Linked DNA regions of Vreelandella piezotolerans. The protein of the gene in region 2 binds, or shares a complex with, the protein of the main gene of each other region. Links are inferred from orthologs where the notes say so. Each region holds a gene or a part of one and is shown on either strand. Other genes may lie near its edges.

Region 1 (11,813 bases), 1.6 Mb from region 2 along the record:
TTCCAGCACGTCTGCACTGAAGGCTTCATCTAGCACGCCAGGCTCGGAAAGTACGCCTTCCCCTTCATCACGGGCAATCCACTGCGTTCGCTCGAGTGTCAGGCCGAGATCATCGGCGACGCTTTGAAGGTCATCCGCGGCAAAACTCTCATCGATCAAGCGCTGAACCCGTTCGTTGAACGCGTCATTCACTTCCCGAAGTGCCACGTCTTGAGCCAGTGCATCACGCTGCTCTTCGAAGGTGGGGCCTGCCAGCTCGGTCACGCGGAGAATGTGGAAAGCACCATCCATTTCTACCAGCTGAGAGGTTTCGCCCACACCCAGGGAAAACGCCGCCTCGTCAAAAGCATCACCAAAAAAGCCGCGACTGATGACACCTAGATCACCGCCATCTTCGGCACTAGCCGTGTCATCGGAATAGCGCGCGGCCGTATCAGCAAAGCTTTCGCCTTCGTTGAGGGACGCAAGCGCTTCGCTAGCCCGCGCCTGAGCTTCTTCACGGCTACGCTCGTCACCGAAAGTGATCATAATGTGCGATACGCGACGATCAGCGCTTTGGCTCTGCGCTCGCCACGCGTCGCGAAGCGCCTGTTCGTCGACATCGACGTCCTCCGCCATAGCTTGGCGATCGATCAACACATACTCTACGCGCACCTGCTCAGGACGCTCGAAACGCGACTGATTGGCATCGTAGTAAGCCTGCATCTGCTCGTCGGTAACGTTGACGTCGATATTGGCGTCTTCGGCGCTCAGCATGACGTAACGAAAATCTCGCTGCTGCCGCTGTAAGTCAGCCAAACGCTCTTCTTCACTAGCCAGGGTGAAATCGCTAAAGGCAAGCCCTTGCTGTAAATGCTGTCGCTTGATGTCTACTCGTAGCTCTTCACGAAACGAGAGAGGCGTGTAACCTGCACCGGCGAGACGGTTACGGAAAATGTCTGCTGAGAATCGTCCATCTTGATCATGGAACTCGGGCAAGCTAACGATCATTTGATCCAATTGAGCATCGGAGACGTAAAAACCGCCCTCTTCCGCGTACTGGGTCAGTAAGGATTGGGTAATCAGCTGATCGAGCATATCGTTGCGCAAGGCGCGCTCTTGCTCTGGCGGCACCTGTCCAGAGCGCAACGCACGTTGAACGTTCAGCTCGACTTCTTGACGCATAATGGGCTCACCATTGACGCTGGCGACCTCGTTGGGATCGCTGCCGAACACGCTAAACAGCGACTCCACGCCAAACAGTGCCATGGCTGCCACCATGAGACCGATAATTATCTTGGCACCCCAGCTTCTGGAGCCATCTCGTATACTTTGCAGCATGCTAGCCTCAGATCATCAAAGCCATCTATTGCCCGAAATAGCGGGCCAGAAAATAACATGGGCGCATCGCGGATGCGATGCGCCCATTAATTTACAGCCAACGCGACCCAATTAGTTGACGGCGTCTTTCAGCGCTTTACCGGCTTTAAAGCTAGGTACTTTGGCGGCGCTGATTTCGATGGGCTGACCCGTCTGCGGGTTACGGCCAGTACGCGCAGCACGCTCTTTGATCGCAAATGTACCAAAACCGACCAGAGAAACACTCTCGCCTTTTTTGAGGCTATCGGTGACAGACTCCACCATGGCATCCAATGCGCGGGTTGCCGCTGCTTTCGGAATATCTGCAGACGCGGCAATAGCTTCAATCAGCTCGGACTTATTCACACTTCACCCCTTAACTGTTTCAAAAAATGGCTCTGAACGGTACGGTCACCGAGTGCATCAACCTCAAAGCATAGCTGCGTTTTATAGCAATGCCTTGAAACACCTGTCAAGCGACCTGGCCGTGAAATGCCCGCCGCTCAAGGCATTGGGCAAATTTATTAAGTAAAATTAAAGCAGACGTTGCTTTAACGCTTAATGGGTACTTGCAGTAGCATTCGTACTGAACGACGTGTCTGCGCCTGTCAACGTGGCACCTTCGGCAACGTTACCCGTCAACGCGACCGCCAGCACGTCATCTATCCACCGTACGGGACGAATATCAAGTGCATCTTTGATATTTTCCGGTACTTCCTTGAGATCTCGACGATTTTCCTCAGGAATTAGGACGGTCTTTATACCACCCCGCCGAGCCGCCAGCAATTTCTCCTTTAGCCCCCCAATCGGCAGTACTTCGCCGCGCAGATTGACCTCACCCGTCATAGCGACCTCACAACGCACCGGGCGCTGCGTATACGCGGAGACAATGGCTGTCACCATGGCAATACCCGCGCTAGGGCCATCTTTAGGCGTGGCACCCTCGGGCACGTGGATATGCAGGTCTTCGTTCTCGAAACGCTGATGGTCGATCCCGTAACGCTCGGCTCGCGCCTTGACCACCGTCTGGGCAGCACTCACCGACTCCTTCATGACATCCCCTAAAGAGCCGGTTTTATGGATGCGACCTTTACCTGGGGTAACGACCGATTCGATATTGAGCAGCTCGCCACCCACCGAGGTCCAGGCCAAGCCCGTTACACGACCGACCTGATCCTCCTGCTCCGCCAAGCCATAGCTGTAGCGGCGCACACCGGCATAGGTTTCGATCTGCTCGGCCGTCAGTATTTGCTGCGCCTGCAGCTTGCTGCCCGCTTTATCTGTTGATTTACGCTCTGCTTCTAGACGTTCACGCAGTACCTTACGACACACTTTCGCGATCTGGCGCTCGAGTTCACGCACCCCAGCTTCGCGTGTGTAGTAGCGCACGAGCTCCAGCAGAGCATCGTCGCCCAGTGCCAGCTCATGGGTTTCCAGACCGTTCGCTTCAAGCTGCTTAGGCAACAAATAGCGCTTGGCGATAGCAAGTTTTTCATCTTCGGTGTAGCCCGGAAGACGAATGATCTCCATACGATCCAACAGCGGTCCGGGAATGTTCATCGAGTTCGCCGTACAAATGAACAGCGTCTCGGAAAGGTCATAATCCAGCTCGAGGTAATGGTCGCTAAAGCTACCGTTCTGCTCTGGGTCCAGCACTTCTAGCAGTGCCGATGCAGGATCGCCCCGATGATCCATGCCCAGCTTGTCCACCTCATCCAGGAGGAAAAGCGGGTTTTTAACACCGGCTCGACTCATACGTTGCATCAGCTTACCAGGCAGCGATCCAATGTAGGTGCGACGATGACCGCGAATCTCCGACTCATCACGGACGCCACCCAAGGCAAGACGTACGTACTTACGGTTAGTCGCGCGAGCAATGGATTGACCAAGCGACGTTTTACCCACCCCGGGCGGACCAACCAAACAAAGCACTGGGCCTTTCAACTTGCGCACGCGTTTTTGTACGGCAAGATATTCAAGAATGCGTGCCTTGACCTCTTCCAACCCGTAGTGATCCGCATCCAGCACTTCTTGCGCTTTGACCAGATCGTGTTTTACCCGGGTGCGCTTTTTCCAAGGCACGGCAATAAGCCAGTCCAGATATGATCGCACCACGGTTGCTTCGGCAGAGTTGGAAGCCATCATTTTGAGCTTGTTGAGCTCTTGCGTTGCCTTTTCTGATGCCTCTTTGGGCATACCGGACGCTTTGATCGCTTGCTCGTACTTCTCTGCCTCATTGGGCACGTTATCCAGCTCACCCATCTCTTTTTGGATGGCTTTCATCTGCTCGTTGAGATAGTACTCTCGCTGAGTCTTCTCCATCTGCTCTTTGACACGCGAGCGAATGCGCTTCTCGACCTGAAGCAGATCGATTTCTGACTCGATCAACGCCATCAAGTGCTCGATACGATCCCGGACGCGATCCATTTCGAGCAACTCTTGCTTGTCGCCAATTTTCAGTGACAAATGCGCACAAATGGTGTCGACCAGCCGACTCGGGTCCTCGATGCCGGACAGCGAATTCAGCACCTCGTTAGGCACTTTCTTGGAAAGCTTCACGTACTGCTCGAACTGATTGAGCAGTACCCGTACGAGCGCCTCTTGCTCACGGTTAGTGAGTGGTTCGCTTTCCCGTGGCGTCAAATACGCCTGAGTGTAGCCCGCTTCGCTTTCCTCGATATCGATGACATCCGCCCGGAAACTGCCTTCGATCAATACCTTGACGGTACCATCGGGCAGCTTGAGCAGTTGCATGATGTCAGCAACGGTCCCCATCGCATAGAGGTCCGCGTTATCAGGGTCGTCTTGTGAGGCCTCGCGTTGAGCCACCAGCAGTACACGCTTGTCGGCTTCCATCGCGGCTTCCAGCGCCTGTATGGATTTCTCACGACCAACAAAAAGCGGAATAACCATTTGCGGGTAGACGACGACATCCCGCAACGGCAACAGGGGTAGACATTGTGTCTGTTCGGCGTTCTGCTGCATCGCAGACGTTCCTCAAATTCGGATGAGTACTTGATGGGTACTTAGTCAAGTACCACACAGTGGAAAGGGCATGGCAGGACACGCTCACTGCGTGCTGGTCAGCCATTTCAAGTCGCGTATTAACAGCAAGGGGCCGCCTAGGCGACCCCTTGGTTTGGCACAAGCGGTGGAGAGCTAGGCCGTGGCGGGCACCTTATGATTAACCGTCGGTACCATCGACACGAGTCTCTTGCTGCTGCGAGTAAATCAACAGCGGTTCACTTTCGCCAGCGATGACGGAACCATCGATGACGACTTTGCTCACCCCTTCCAAGGATGGAATTTCATACATCGTATCGAGCAGAACCGACTCTAAAATGGAGCGAAGTCCACGTGCGCCGGTTTTTCTCTCCATGGCTTTTGCCGCCACGGCTCTCAGGGCATCGTCTCTGAATTCCAGAGTGACGTCTTCCATTTCGAAGAGTTTGCCATACTGTTTGATCAACGAATTCTTCGGCTCGGTCAAGATTTGCACCAAGGCCTCTTCGGTGAGTTCTGTCAATGTGGCGATCACTGGTAAACGGCCGACGAACTCGGGTATCAAACCGAACTTGACGAGATCTTCAGGCTCGACATCTGCAAGAAGCTCCCCTACACCGCGAGAAGACTCTTTGCTTTTCACGCTGGCATTGAAACCAATGCCACCTTTTTCAGCGCGATCACGAATCACCTTGTCCAGTCCGGCAAACGCACCGCCCACGATAAACAGGATATTGGCCGTGTTTACCTGCACGAACTCCTGCTGGGGATGCTTGCGACCGCCTTGAGGAGGTACGGACGCCGTAGTGCCCTCGATCAGTTTCAACAGCGCCTGCTGCACCCCTTCGCCCGAGACATCACGGGTAATCGAGGGGTTATCTGATTTACGCGAAATCTTATCAATTTCATCGATATAAACAATACCGCGCTCGGCCTTCTCGACATCGTAGTCGCACTTTTGCAGCAGTTTCTGGATGATGTTTTCGACATCTTCACCCACATACCCTGCTTCGGTCAGCGTCGTTGCATCAGCAATGGTAAAAGGTACATTCAGTAGCCGCGCCATGGTCTCGGCCAGCAGCGTCTTACCGCTTCCCGTCGGACCAATCAGGAGGATGTTGGATTTACCTAGCTCCACATCGCCTTCACGCACTTCTGACTTCAGACGTTTGTAGTGGTTATACACCGCTACGGACAGCACCATTTTGGCGCGGTCTTGTCCGATGACGTAGTCGTCCAGCGTATGACGTATTTCGCGGGGCGTAGGTAGACGCTCCTCATCGCTCTCGGCATCGGCTTCGAGAACTTCTTCGCGAATGATGTCATTACACAAGTCGACACACTCATCGCAGATATACACGGACGGGCCAGCAATCAGCTTACGTACTTCGTTTTGATTTTTGCCACAAAACGAGCAGTAGAGCAGTTTGCCACCTTCGTCCTTGCCTTTGCCGTCGGCCATTCGCGTACCTCTGTCACTGCGGCGGCTGACGCCGCCTTAAAAGCTCGTTAGAAAAGCAGAATCCTATCACGCTATCAGGATGTAGGCCGCTTATCCAGCACTGCGTCAATCAAGCCATACTCTTTGGCTTTATTGGCGCTCATGAAATTGTCACGGTCGGTATCTTGGGCCACTTTATCAATGTCTTGGCCAGTATGGTGGGCCAAGATTTGATTCAACTTCTCCCGGATACCAAGAATTTCACGGGTGTGAATCTCGATATCCGATGCTTGCCCCTGGTAACCGCCCAGCGGCTGATGAATCATCACACGTGAGTTCGGTAAGCAGTAACGCTTGCCTGCAGCACCTGCGGTAAGCAGTAGCGCGCCCATGCTGGCGGCTTGACCGATACACACGGTGGAAACGTCCGGCTTGATGAACTGCATGGTGTCATAGATAGACATCCCTGCCGTCACAGAGCCGCCGGGCGAGTTGATATATAAGTGAATGTCTTTGTCGGGATTTTCAGACTCAAGAAACAGTAGTTGCGCCACGACAAGATTGGCCATGTAGTCTTCTACAGGGCCCACCAGGAAAATCACGCGCTCTTTCAGCAGACGCGAATAGATATCGTAGGCTCTTTCCCCTTTGGCGCTCTGCTCAACCACCATGGGCACTAGACCGCCGGCGTTTTGAATATCAAACTCACTCATTCGGGTGATTCCTTGCGTCCGGTAAGGGAAAAGCGCACCCAAGCAGGGTGCGCCACGCGATGAGATCAGGCGCTTGCCTGTTAGCCCTCTTCATTCTCATCTTGCTCAGCCTGTTGCTGAGCAGCAGCCAGCGCTTGCTGGTAAGACATTTCCACGTCTTTGACGTTCGTTTGCTCAAGCAGTTTATCGACCGCCTTCTCTTCAAGAATGGCAGATTTCACTTGGGTTTTCAGCTGCTCGTTACCCATGTAGTACTCCACCACTTCGGTGGGATCTTGGTACTGCTCTGCCAGCTCTTCGACTTTGGCTTTGATTTCAGCGTCGTCAGCATCCAACTCGTGAGCTTTGATCACTTCGGCCAACAGCAGACCGACTTGAACACGTCCTTTAGCTTGCTCCTCGAACAACTCGTTCGGCAGTTGGCTAACATCAAAATCCTCACCCAAACCGAACTGCTGAGCGGCCTGACGCTTCATACCGTCAGTTTCTTGCTGAACTAGCGCGCTGGGAACGGGAATGTCGTTTGCCTTCTTGAGGGCATCCAGCACCTGTTGCTTGACACGGTTATCGACCGCCTGAGAAGCCTCACGCGTCATGTTTTTCTTGATTTCAGCCCGAAATTTGGCTTCATCACCACCTTCGACACCAAAGCGCTCAATGAACGCCGTATCCACTTCCGGCAGCTTTTGAGTACTCACTTTGTGAACGGTGACTTTGAAAGTCGCGTCTTGACCAGCAAGGTGCTCGGCTTGGTAATCTGCCGGGAACGTAACAGAAATAGTTTTCTCTTCGCCCGCTTTCGTACCAATCAGTTGCTCTTCGAAGCCCGGAATAAAGCTGTTGGAACCGATGACCAAGGCATGGCCTTCAGCACTGCCACCCTCGAACGGCTCGTCACCCAAGAAGCCTTGAAAGTCGATGGTAACCTGGTCGCCATCCTCTGCGGCCGTATCGACCTCTTCCCACTCAGCATTTTGCTTGCGAAGCGTATCGATCATTTCATCGACATCGGCCTCGCTGACAGAAACCACCGGACGCTCTACGTCCGTGCCTTCGATAGACGCCAGCTCGACCTGCGGGTAGACCTCCATGGTGGCAACGAACTCAAGATCTTTACCCGCTTGGTTTACCTTCGGTTCAATCTGCGGAAAACCAGCGGGATTGAGACCTTCTTCAGTGATGGCGCGTACGTAGCGCTCACGCATCACTTCGCCCACCACTTCATTGCGCACGCTGTCGCCATAGCGCTGACGCACGACGGCCATGGGCACTCGGCCTTGGCGGAAACCGTTCAAGCGAACGTTTTTCGCGGTGTCTTTCAAGCGAGCGCTGACGGCCTCGTCGATGTCTGCTGCCGGCACTTGAATAGTGATACGGCGTTCGATCTGGGAGGTCGTCTCGACGGAAACTTGCATGAATTGTCCTCTAGCGGATAGGCGTTGTGTTGATTGCGTAAAATGTATTCAAGGGGATCAATTTTAAGAACCCTGACGCATGGTGGCAAGCGCCATGCTCGCAAGATGGGGGCGTGACCATCGATTACAAGGGGTTAGCAGAACAAAAACTCACATTTCCCGTGCTGTCCACCATAACGATACGGCGTGCAGTAAAAGTCCGCACGTTGCCGCATGCGAGATAAATACCTGCCAACTGATCCAGTCGGTAAATATGGCGTGCCAAGCGCCCATCACTATAGCGCCTGCCACCAACATCACGATCAAGCGCTTGATGAGCCCCGGAAGCGTTTGCCTTGCGCTTTGAGACAGCATCTTCCACTGAAAAATAGCTGCTCCAGCCACTAGAACCAGAGCCATCACCAGCAGCGTTTGGCGCGTCTCGTGGCCACCCGCCATATAACGCGGTAGCGCTGCCAGCATCACCACACATAGGCCAATCGCCACACTGACACGCTCAGAGGAATAGGCGGATCGCTGCATGTTCAGGCGACCTTCAGCTGTTGATCGTCGATCCATTCTTCTACCCAAGGCAGCGCCGCATCATCTGCCATAAAGGTTTCCATGGCATCAATTTCAAGGCGCTCTCCTAGGCGGCGAGCGCCGAGATCCTGTAGCAGCTCATCCAGCGCTCTTCCCGCGCCACAAAACGTATCACCGTAAGAGCTATCACCTAATGCGATGAGACCGTAACGTAACTTTGTTAGCGAGGGGCTTTGATCTTTCAAGCTGCGTACAAAGGGTACGAAATTACCGGGAAAATCACCGCTTCCTGTGGTCGAAACGCAAAACAAGCTCAAGTCACTACCCTGGGTAACATCTTCCACCGTTGGCTGCTCTGAAATTTCGACCGTATAACCTGCCTGTTCGAATAGCGGCTTCACCTGTTCAGCCACATCCAATGCACCACCATACATGGTGCCCACTACAATGGTTAACGTCGGCATTGCTCTACTCCTCGACGATGATGTCGTACTGAGTGCCCTTGCGCTTTCAACGTTCGCTCATCAGCGCTTGGCTCGTAAAGTCAGTCGACAAATACCTGATGAATTTGCTCAAATATTACCACGATCAGCAAAAACGACGCACGCCCACGATGGGCTCAATCAATCGTCCAATAGGAGCGCTTATGCAGCAGGCCTTCGAGACATGGATCACGCCCATAATGATTGGCGGCCTGATCATTTTCATGTGCTTTATCATTTGGGACCTGGCCAAAAAGTCGAACGCAGGCAAATTTGGCACGATCATGCTGTTTATCGTACTGGGCGCGGGGATGCTCGGTTACGTCATTAAAGTCGTCATCACTTGGCTCATCGAAGGACGAGGCATTTAGCCACTTACCAAGCTAGTCGCCCGTAGAGCTCGCATCAAAGGGCGAGCTCCAAACACTAAAAGGAGTGCCTAGGCACTCCTTTTGAGTAAGCGAACAGCAAAAAAGAAACTATTGGCTGCTCGAATAGCGCTCCACTTGCTGCTTGAGCTTCTGGCCTGGGCGAAACGTCACCACGCGCCGAGCGGAAATGGGAATTTCCTCACCGGTTTTCGGGTTACGCCCAGGCCGCTCACGCTTATCACGTAGGTCAAAGTTGCCAAAGCCCGACAGTTTTACCTGTTCGTTTTCGCGCAAACAGGCGCGGATTTCTTCAAAGAACGCCTCTACCATCGCTTTTGCTTCTCGCTTTGACAGCGCAAGCTCTGTATGTAAATGCTCAGCCAGCTCTGCTTTGGTCAACGCACCCATAGGGCTCCTCCATGTAGCATACGCATTGCCAAGAACGTGATAAGCGTCGTGTCATGGCATAGCTTAGTTAGCCGCGAAGTTCGGCATCTAATTCGGCTCGCACGTTTGTAATGATCGAGTCGACCAACTGATTGATTTCCTCATCATTTAGCGTGCGTGAAGCGTGCTGCCAGGTCAAGCCCAATGCAATGCTCTTATATCCCTCGGCCACGCCTTTACCAGCATAGACATCAAATAGCTTTATGTCTTTGAGGTAATCACCAGCCTTGGCCTTTGCACAATCCAGCAACGCTTGTACCGGTGTCTCTGCCTTGATCAAGAAGGCCAAATCGCGACGAACTTCCGGATAACGCGAAAGCGGTTCGAAGGCGGGAATCGAACCTTGGCTCAACGCATCCAATCGGACCTCGAACAGCACGGCATCCACTTTGAGCCCTAACGTTGCACGGACCTGGGGATGAAGCGTACCAATCCAGCCAGCAGGTTTCCCTTCATGGAAGAGCTGCGCCGTTTGACCGGGATGCAGCGAAGGATGCACTCCAGGCTCGAAGCGCCAGGCTGCTAGGCCACCCCCCATGGCTAAAAGACTCTCCAGATCCCCCTTCAAATCGTAGAAGTCTACCTGCGCTTTAGCACCATCCCAGCCTTCAGCTTCTCGCCCACCACATACCAGCGCCCCCATCATCGGGACTTGGGTTAGGTGGTCCAGAGAGCCATTGAACACCAACCCCGTCTCAAAAATGCGCACTCGCGTCTGCTGGCGATTCAGGTTGTGCTCCAGTGCTCTAACTAGCCCAGGAAATAGGCTGGCGCGCATCACAGAGAGGTCTGACGAGATCGGATTGGCCAATACCGGCGACACTGCGTCCGGTAACAGCGCTGCCTGTAGATCAGGAGCAACGAAACTGTAAGTGACAGCTTCTTGAAAACCACGCGCAACCATTTGGTGACGCAGTTGCGATGGTGTCAATGTCGATTCATTCGCAGAACGCAGTGCCAATCGAGCAGCTGGACGTCGCACCGGTAGATTGTTGTAGCCATGAATACGCGCCACTTCCTCGATGAGGTCTTCCTCGATGGCAACGTCAAACCGCCAGCTAGGCGCGACCACCGACCAACCCTCCGCATGCTTATCGACATCAAGACCAAGACGCTGGAGTATATCGGTAACATCGTCCGCCGATAGCCGCTTGGAAAGCGCGCTTTCTAGACGGGCTTCACGCAGCGTAATGGCGCGCGGCGCGGGCAAGTGCTCTTCGCTAACGGTTTCCACCACCGGGCCTGCCTGACCGCCACAAATCTCCAACAGAAGCTGTGAAGCACGCTCGACCGCTACGAGAGGAAGCTCAGGGTCGACGCCACGCTCAAAACGGTGCGATGCATCGGTATGCAGGCCGTAAGAGCGCGCCTGTCCGGCAATCGCAAGTGGCGCGAAGAACGCCGACTCTAGAAAAATGGCCTGGGTATTTTCGCTGACCCCAGAGTTTTCGCCCCCCATGATGCCAGCCATGGCCAGAGGGCCGCGCTCATCGGCAATGACGAGCGTTTCTGGGCGTAGGGTGACTTCTTGGCCATCCAACAGCGTCAAGCGCTCTGCGTCTTTGGCCAAACGCACGGTAATACTGCCCTGCAAATGATCGCGATCGAATGCGTGCAACGGCTGGCCAAGCTCCAGCATGACGTAGTTGGTGATATCCACCACAGGGTCGATGGAGCGTACACCGCTGCGACGCAGTCGCTCTACCATCCATAGCGGCGTTTCTGCATTCGTAGCCACGCCTTCGATCACACGCCCTACATAGCGCGGACACTGTTCAGGAGCCTCGACCTTCACAGGAAACGTTGTATCGATCGTTGGCGCCACAGCCGCAATGCTTGGGCCGCTCACCGGCAAGCGGTTGAGCACTCCCACTTCCCTGGCTAGCCCTTTGATACTCAGGCAGTCGCCCCGATTTGGCGTCAAATCCACCTCGATCGTCATATCATCGAGCTGCATGTAGTCACGAAAGCTTGTGCCTACCGGCGCCGACGCTGGCAATACCAGGATACCCGGAGAAGTCTCCTCCTCAAGCCCCAGCTCGGACGCCGAACAGATCATGCCACGAGACTCAACGCCTCGC
Region 2 (3,826 bases):
TAACCGAACATCTCACCCAGTGGCACCGTTGCACGAATGACTTTACCAGAGGAAGAGTCATCCATGCCCTGCACCAGGCCGCGACGACGGTTCAGGTCGCCCATGACGTCACCCATAAACTCTTCGGGGGTCACGACTTCGACCTTCATCACCGGCTCCAGCAGCACGGCCTTGGCCTTCCTGGCACCTTCTTTCACTGCCATAGAAGAAGCAATCTTGAACGCAGTCTCGTTAGAGTCCACGTCATGGTAGGAACCATCGAACAGCGATACTTTGACGTCGATCATCGGGTAACCCGCGATGACACCATTTTGCAGCTGCTCGAAAGCACCTTTCTCAACCGCAGGTACGTATTCCTTCGGAACCACACCACCTACGATCTCAGAGTTGAACTTGAAGAAGATCTCTTCTTCGCCTTCACCCTTCTCTTCTGCAGTCAGCGGCTCGATACGCAGCCACACGTGACCGTACTGACCACGACCACCGGACTGACGTACGAATTTACCTTCCTGCTCGACGCTGCCACGAATCGTTTCACGGTAGGCAACCTGCGGCTTACCGATGTTCGCTTCTACCTTGAACTCGCGACGCATACGGTCAACGATGATGTCCAGGTGCAGCTCGCCCATACCCGAGATGATGGTTTGGCCGGTCTCTTCGTCGGTCTTGACCTGGAAAGAGGGGTCTTCCTGAGCCAGTTTACCCAGCGCAACGCCCATCTTCTCTTGGTCGGCCTTGGATTTCGGCTCAACGGCAACCGAGATGACCGGATCCGGGAACTCCATGCGCTCGAGAACGATTTTGTTATCGATGTCGCACAGAGTGTCACCTGTAGTGACGTCCTTCAGACCGATACAAGCAGCGATGTCGCCTGCGAGTACTTCTTTGATCTCTTCGCGAGAGTTGGCGTGCATCTGAACGATACGACCAACGCGCTCTTTCTTCTGCTTCACGGAGTTGTAGACACCGTCACCAGATTTCAGAACGCCTGAGTAGACGCGAATGAAGGTCAGCGTACCAACGAAGGGGTCGGTGGCGATCTTGAACGCTAGTGCAGCGAACGGAGCGCTATCGTCTGCTTCACGAGTCGCGACGGTGCCGTCTTTGTCGTCCAGCTCACCTTCGATCGCCTTGACTTCTGTCGGCGAAGGCATGTACTCGATAACGCCGTCCAGTACCGCCTGAACACCTTTGTTCTTGAAAGCAGAACCACAGGTAACCAGAACGATCTCGTTAGCCAGCGTGCGAGCGCGCAGACCTGCCTTGATTTCAGCGACGGTTAGCTCGCCTTCTTCAAGGTACTTGTCCATCAGCTCTTCAGAGGCTTCGGCAGCCGCTTCGACCATCTGCTCGCGGTACTCTTCAGCGGTCTCTTGCAGCTCCGCCGGAATGTCCACGAGGTCGAAGTTCATGCCCAGGCTCTCTTCGTCCCACAAGATGGCTTTCATCTCGATCAGGTCGATAACGCCTTTGAAGTCTTCTTCCGTACCCCAGTTGATCTGGATCGGCACAGCGTTGGCACCCAGACGCTCTTTCAGCTGGTTGACAACCATGAAGAAGTCAGCGCCGGTACGGTCCATCTTATTGACGAATACCATACGCGGAACTTCGTATTTGTTGGCCTGACGCCATACGGTCTCGGTCTGCGGCTGAACGCCGGAGGAACCGCACAGTACGACGACCGCGCCATCGAGAACGCGCAGAGAACGCTCGACTTCGATGGTGAAGTCAACGTGCCCAGGCGTATCGATGATGTTGATGCGGTGCTCATCGAACTGCTTACTCATGCCCTGCCAGAAACAGGTCGTTGCAGCCGAGGTGATAGTGATACCACGCTCCTGCTCCTGCTCCATCCAGTCCATGGTCGCCGCACCGTCATGCACTTCACCCACTTTGTGGGAAAGGCCGGTGTAGAACAGTACGCGCTCGGTCGTTGTGGTTTTACCCGCATCGACGTGTGCCACGATACCGATGTTGCGATAACGCTTAAGTGGAGTCTTGCGTGCCACGGTGAAACTCCCGTTAGTTGGCGATGCTCGTTAATCCAGCGGTGTACTTTTTGCTTATGCCACCGCCGCCATCGACAACGATAGCGGCGGCGTGTTGCAACATGACGAACATCTTTTCAATCACACTGCAACTGGCAAAAAGCGACACAAACTTAGAAGCGCCGAGCTTAGAAACGATAGTGAGAGAAGGCCTTGTTGGCTTCTGCCATGCGGTGTACGTCTTCACGCTTCTTAACGGCAGAACCTTTACCTTCAGCGGCATCCAGCATTTCACCTGCCAGACGCTGAACCATCGTTTTTTCACCGCGACGACGCGCAGCGTCTACCAGCCAGCGCATTGCCAGCGCTTGACGGCGTGACGGACGAACTTCAACCGGCACCTGATAGGTCGCACCACCTACGCGGCGAGACTTAACTTCGACCATCGGCTGGATGGTTTCCAGCGCTTTGTCGAAGATTTCCAGCGGCTCTTCTTTACTACGCTCGGCAACCTTGTCCAACGCACCGTATACGATGCGCTCAGCTACGGACTTCTTGCCGCTGACCATCAGGTGGTTCATGAACTTCGCCAGACGCTCACTTCCGAACTTGGGATCCGGCAGGATTTCGCGTTTAGCTACAACTCTTCTTCTAGGCATGATAAGCCCTCAATTAAGGATCCTTCAGGTAAACCCGGGACTCACGTCGCTCGTTGCGCCGCCCGACCTTACTCTTATCAGACCGATATATTCGTGTGAAAGGTAACGCCGCAGCCCTTGATGCTGCGATAAGACGTCTTAGGACTTCGGACGCTTAGTACCGTACTTAGAACGACCCTGCTTACGGTTCTGAACGCCAGAGGTGTCCAGGGCGCCACGAACGGTGTGATAACGCACACCGGGCAAATCCTTTACACGACCGCCGCGGATCAGAACAACAGAGTGTTCTTGCAGGTTGTGACCTTCACCACCGATGTAAGAAGAGACTTCAAAACCGTTGGTCAGGCGCACACGGCAAACCTTACGCAGCGCCGAGTTCGGTTTCTTCGGGGTGGTGGTGTAAACGCGCGTACAAACGCCGCGCTTTTGCGGGCATGCCTGAAGCGCAGGCACGTCACTTTTAGTGACGGGGCGCTTGCGCGGCTTGCGCACTAGCTGATTAATCGTTGCCATGGTGTTTAGCTGACTCCAATGGTTGCCTTAGCCTTTAACAAGTACCTTCAGCGGATGCGGGCGCACCCGCCCCACTGTTAAAGGCTGCGCATTCTAAAGGCTGACCCCAGGTGGCGTCAAGTCTTGCCGATGTATTCGCCGACAAGACCCTGCTCTTTGGGCCAGCTACTCGTGTTGCTCGTTGTCTACCGTTGGTTACAGATCGTCGTCTGAATCCAGGGCGGTCAACTGAGCGCCAAGCTCCTGCTCTACCTCGGTGGCCGAGGGATTGAACAGACGCTCTACGTCTTCGCGCTTGCGACGACGCTCTGCGTGATGGGTCAGACCGGTACCTGCCGGAATCAGACGTCCAACCACCACGTTTTCTTTCAGGCCGCGCAGGTAGTCGCGCTTGCCGGTTACCGCTGCTTCGGTCAGTACGCGGGTCGTTTCCTGGAACGACGCGGCGGAGATGAACGACTCAGTGGCCAAGCTGGCCTTGGTGATACCCAGCAGCAAGCGCTGATACTTGGCCGGGAACTTGCCTTCTTTCTCCAGACGCTCGTTCTGCTCCAGTACGCGCACCAGTTCTGCCTGGTCGCCGGTAATGAAGTCAGAGTCGCCGGAATCGGTGATCTCCACCTTGCGCAGCATCTGACGCACGATGACTTCGATGTGCTTGTCGTT

What was found.
Region 1: the proteins of rpsG (region 2) and tig are in contact, whole or in part, in a crystal structure (PDB 3GTY), measured with the Thermotoga maritima proteins. The link is inferred for Vreelandella piezotolerans from one-to-one orthologs. Residues at the interface, in WP_004081843.1 of Thermotoga maritima: Lys34, Lys52, Lys55, Glu59, Arg62, Gln63, Glu66, Asn67, Lys69, Val71, Arg95, Ala109, Lys110, Lys111, Gly112, Arg113, Pro114, Glu117, Glu121, Ile124, Ala125, Tyr127, Asn128, Asn129, Thr130, Gly131, Lys135, Asp139, Arg142, Met143; in WP_004081061.1 of Thermotoga maritima: Glu122, Val124, Val129, Leu130, Tyr133, Glu188, Gly259, Ile262, Tyr263, Glu266, Ser270, Glu273, Gln274, Glu277, Arg308, Gln311, Ile312, Ser315, Tyr316, Glu325, Arg329, Arg336, Leu363, Phe366, Trp367, Arg373, Leu377, Arg381, Leu384, Glu387.

Annotation. Positions count from the first base shown.
Region 1 is NZ_CP048602.1:1,781,323-1,793,135, reverse strand. Bases 5,744-8,721 are described here. They hold tig (trigger factor), read right to left. Parts: upstream 7,911-8,721; coding sequence 6,576-7,910; downstream 5,744-6,575. Other genes in these bases: GYM47_RS08185 (flavodoxin), read right to left, coding at 8,435-8,721; GYM47_RS08190 (hypothetical protein), read right to left, coding at 8,061-8,432; clpP (ATP-dependent Clp endopeptidase proteolytic subunit ClpP), read right to left, coding at 5,878-6,495; clpX (ATP-dependent Clp protease ATP-binding subunit ClpX), read right to left, coding at 5,744-5,803. In the rest of the region: GYM47_RS08220 (SurA N-terminal domain-containing protein), read right to left, coding at 1-1,320; GYM47_RS08215 (HU family DNA-binding protein), read right to left, coding at 1,432-1,704; lon (endopeptidase La), read right to left, coding at 1,897-4,323; more of clpX, read right to left, coding at 4,523-5,743; more of GYM47_RS08185, read right to left, coding at 8,722-8,896; GYM47_RS08180 (DUF2788 domain-containing protein), read left to right, coding at 9,079-9,285; GYM47_RS08175 (integration host factor subunit alpha), read right to left, coding at 9,394-9,693; pheT (phenylalanine--tRNA ligase subunit beta), read right to left, coding at 9,761-11,813. UniProt on the Bacillus subtilis protein: Involved in protein export. Acts as a chaperone by maintaining the newly synthesized protein in an open conformation. Functions as a peptidyl-prolyl cis-trans isomerase.
Region 2 is NZ_CP048602.1:205,289-209,114, reverse strand. What follows is about bases 913-3,826. They hold rpsG (30S ribosomal protein S7), read right to left. Parts: upstream 2,648-3,826; coding sequence 2,177-2,647; downstream 913-2,176. Other genes in these bases: rpoC (DNA-directed RNA polymerase subunit beta'), read right to left, coding at 3,356-3,826; rpsL (30S ribosomal protein S12), read right to left, coding at 2,786-3,160; fusA (elongation factor G), read right to left, coding at 913-2,009. Outside these bases: more of fusA, read right to left, coding at 1-912.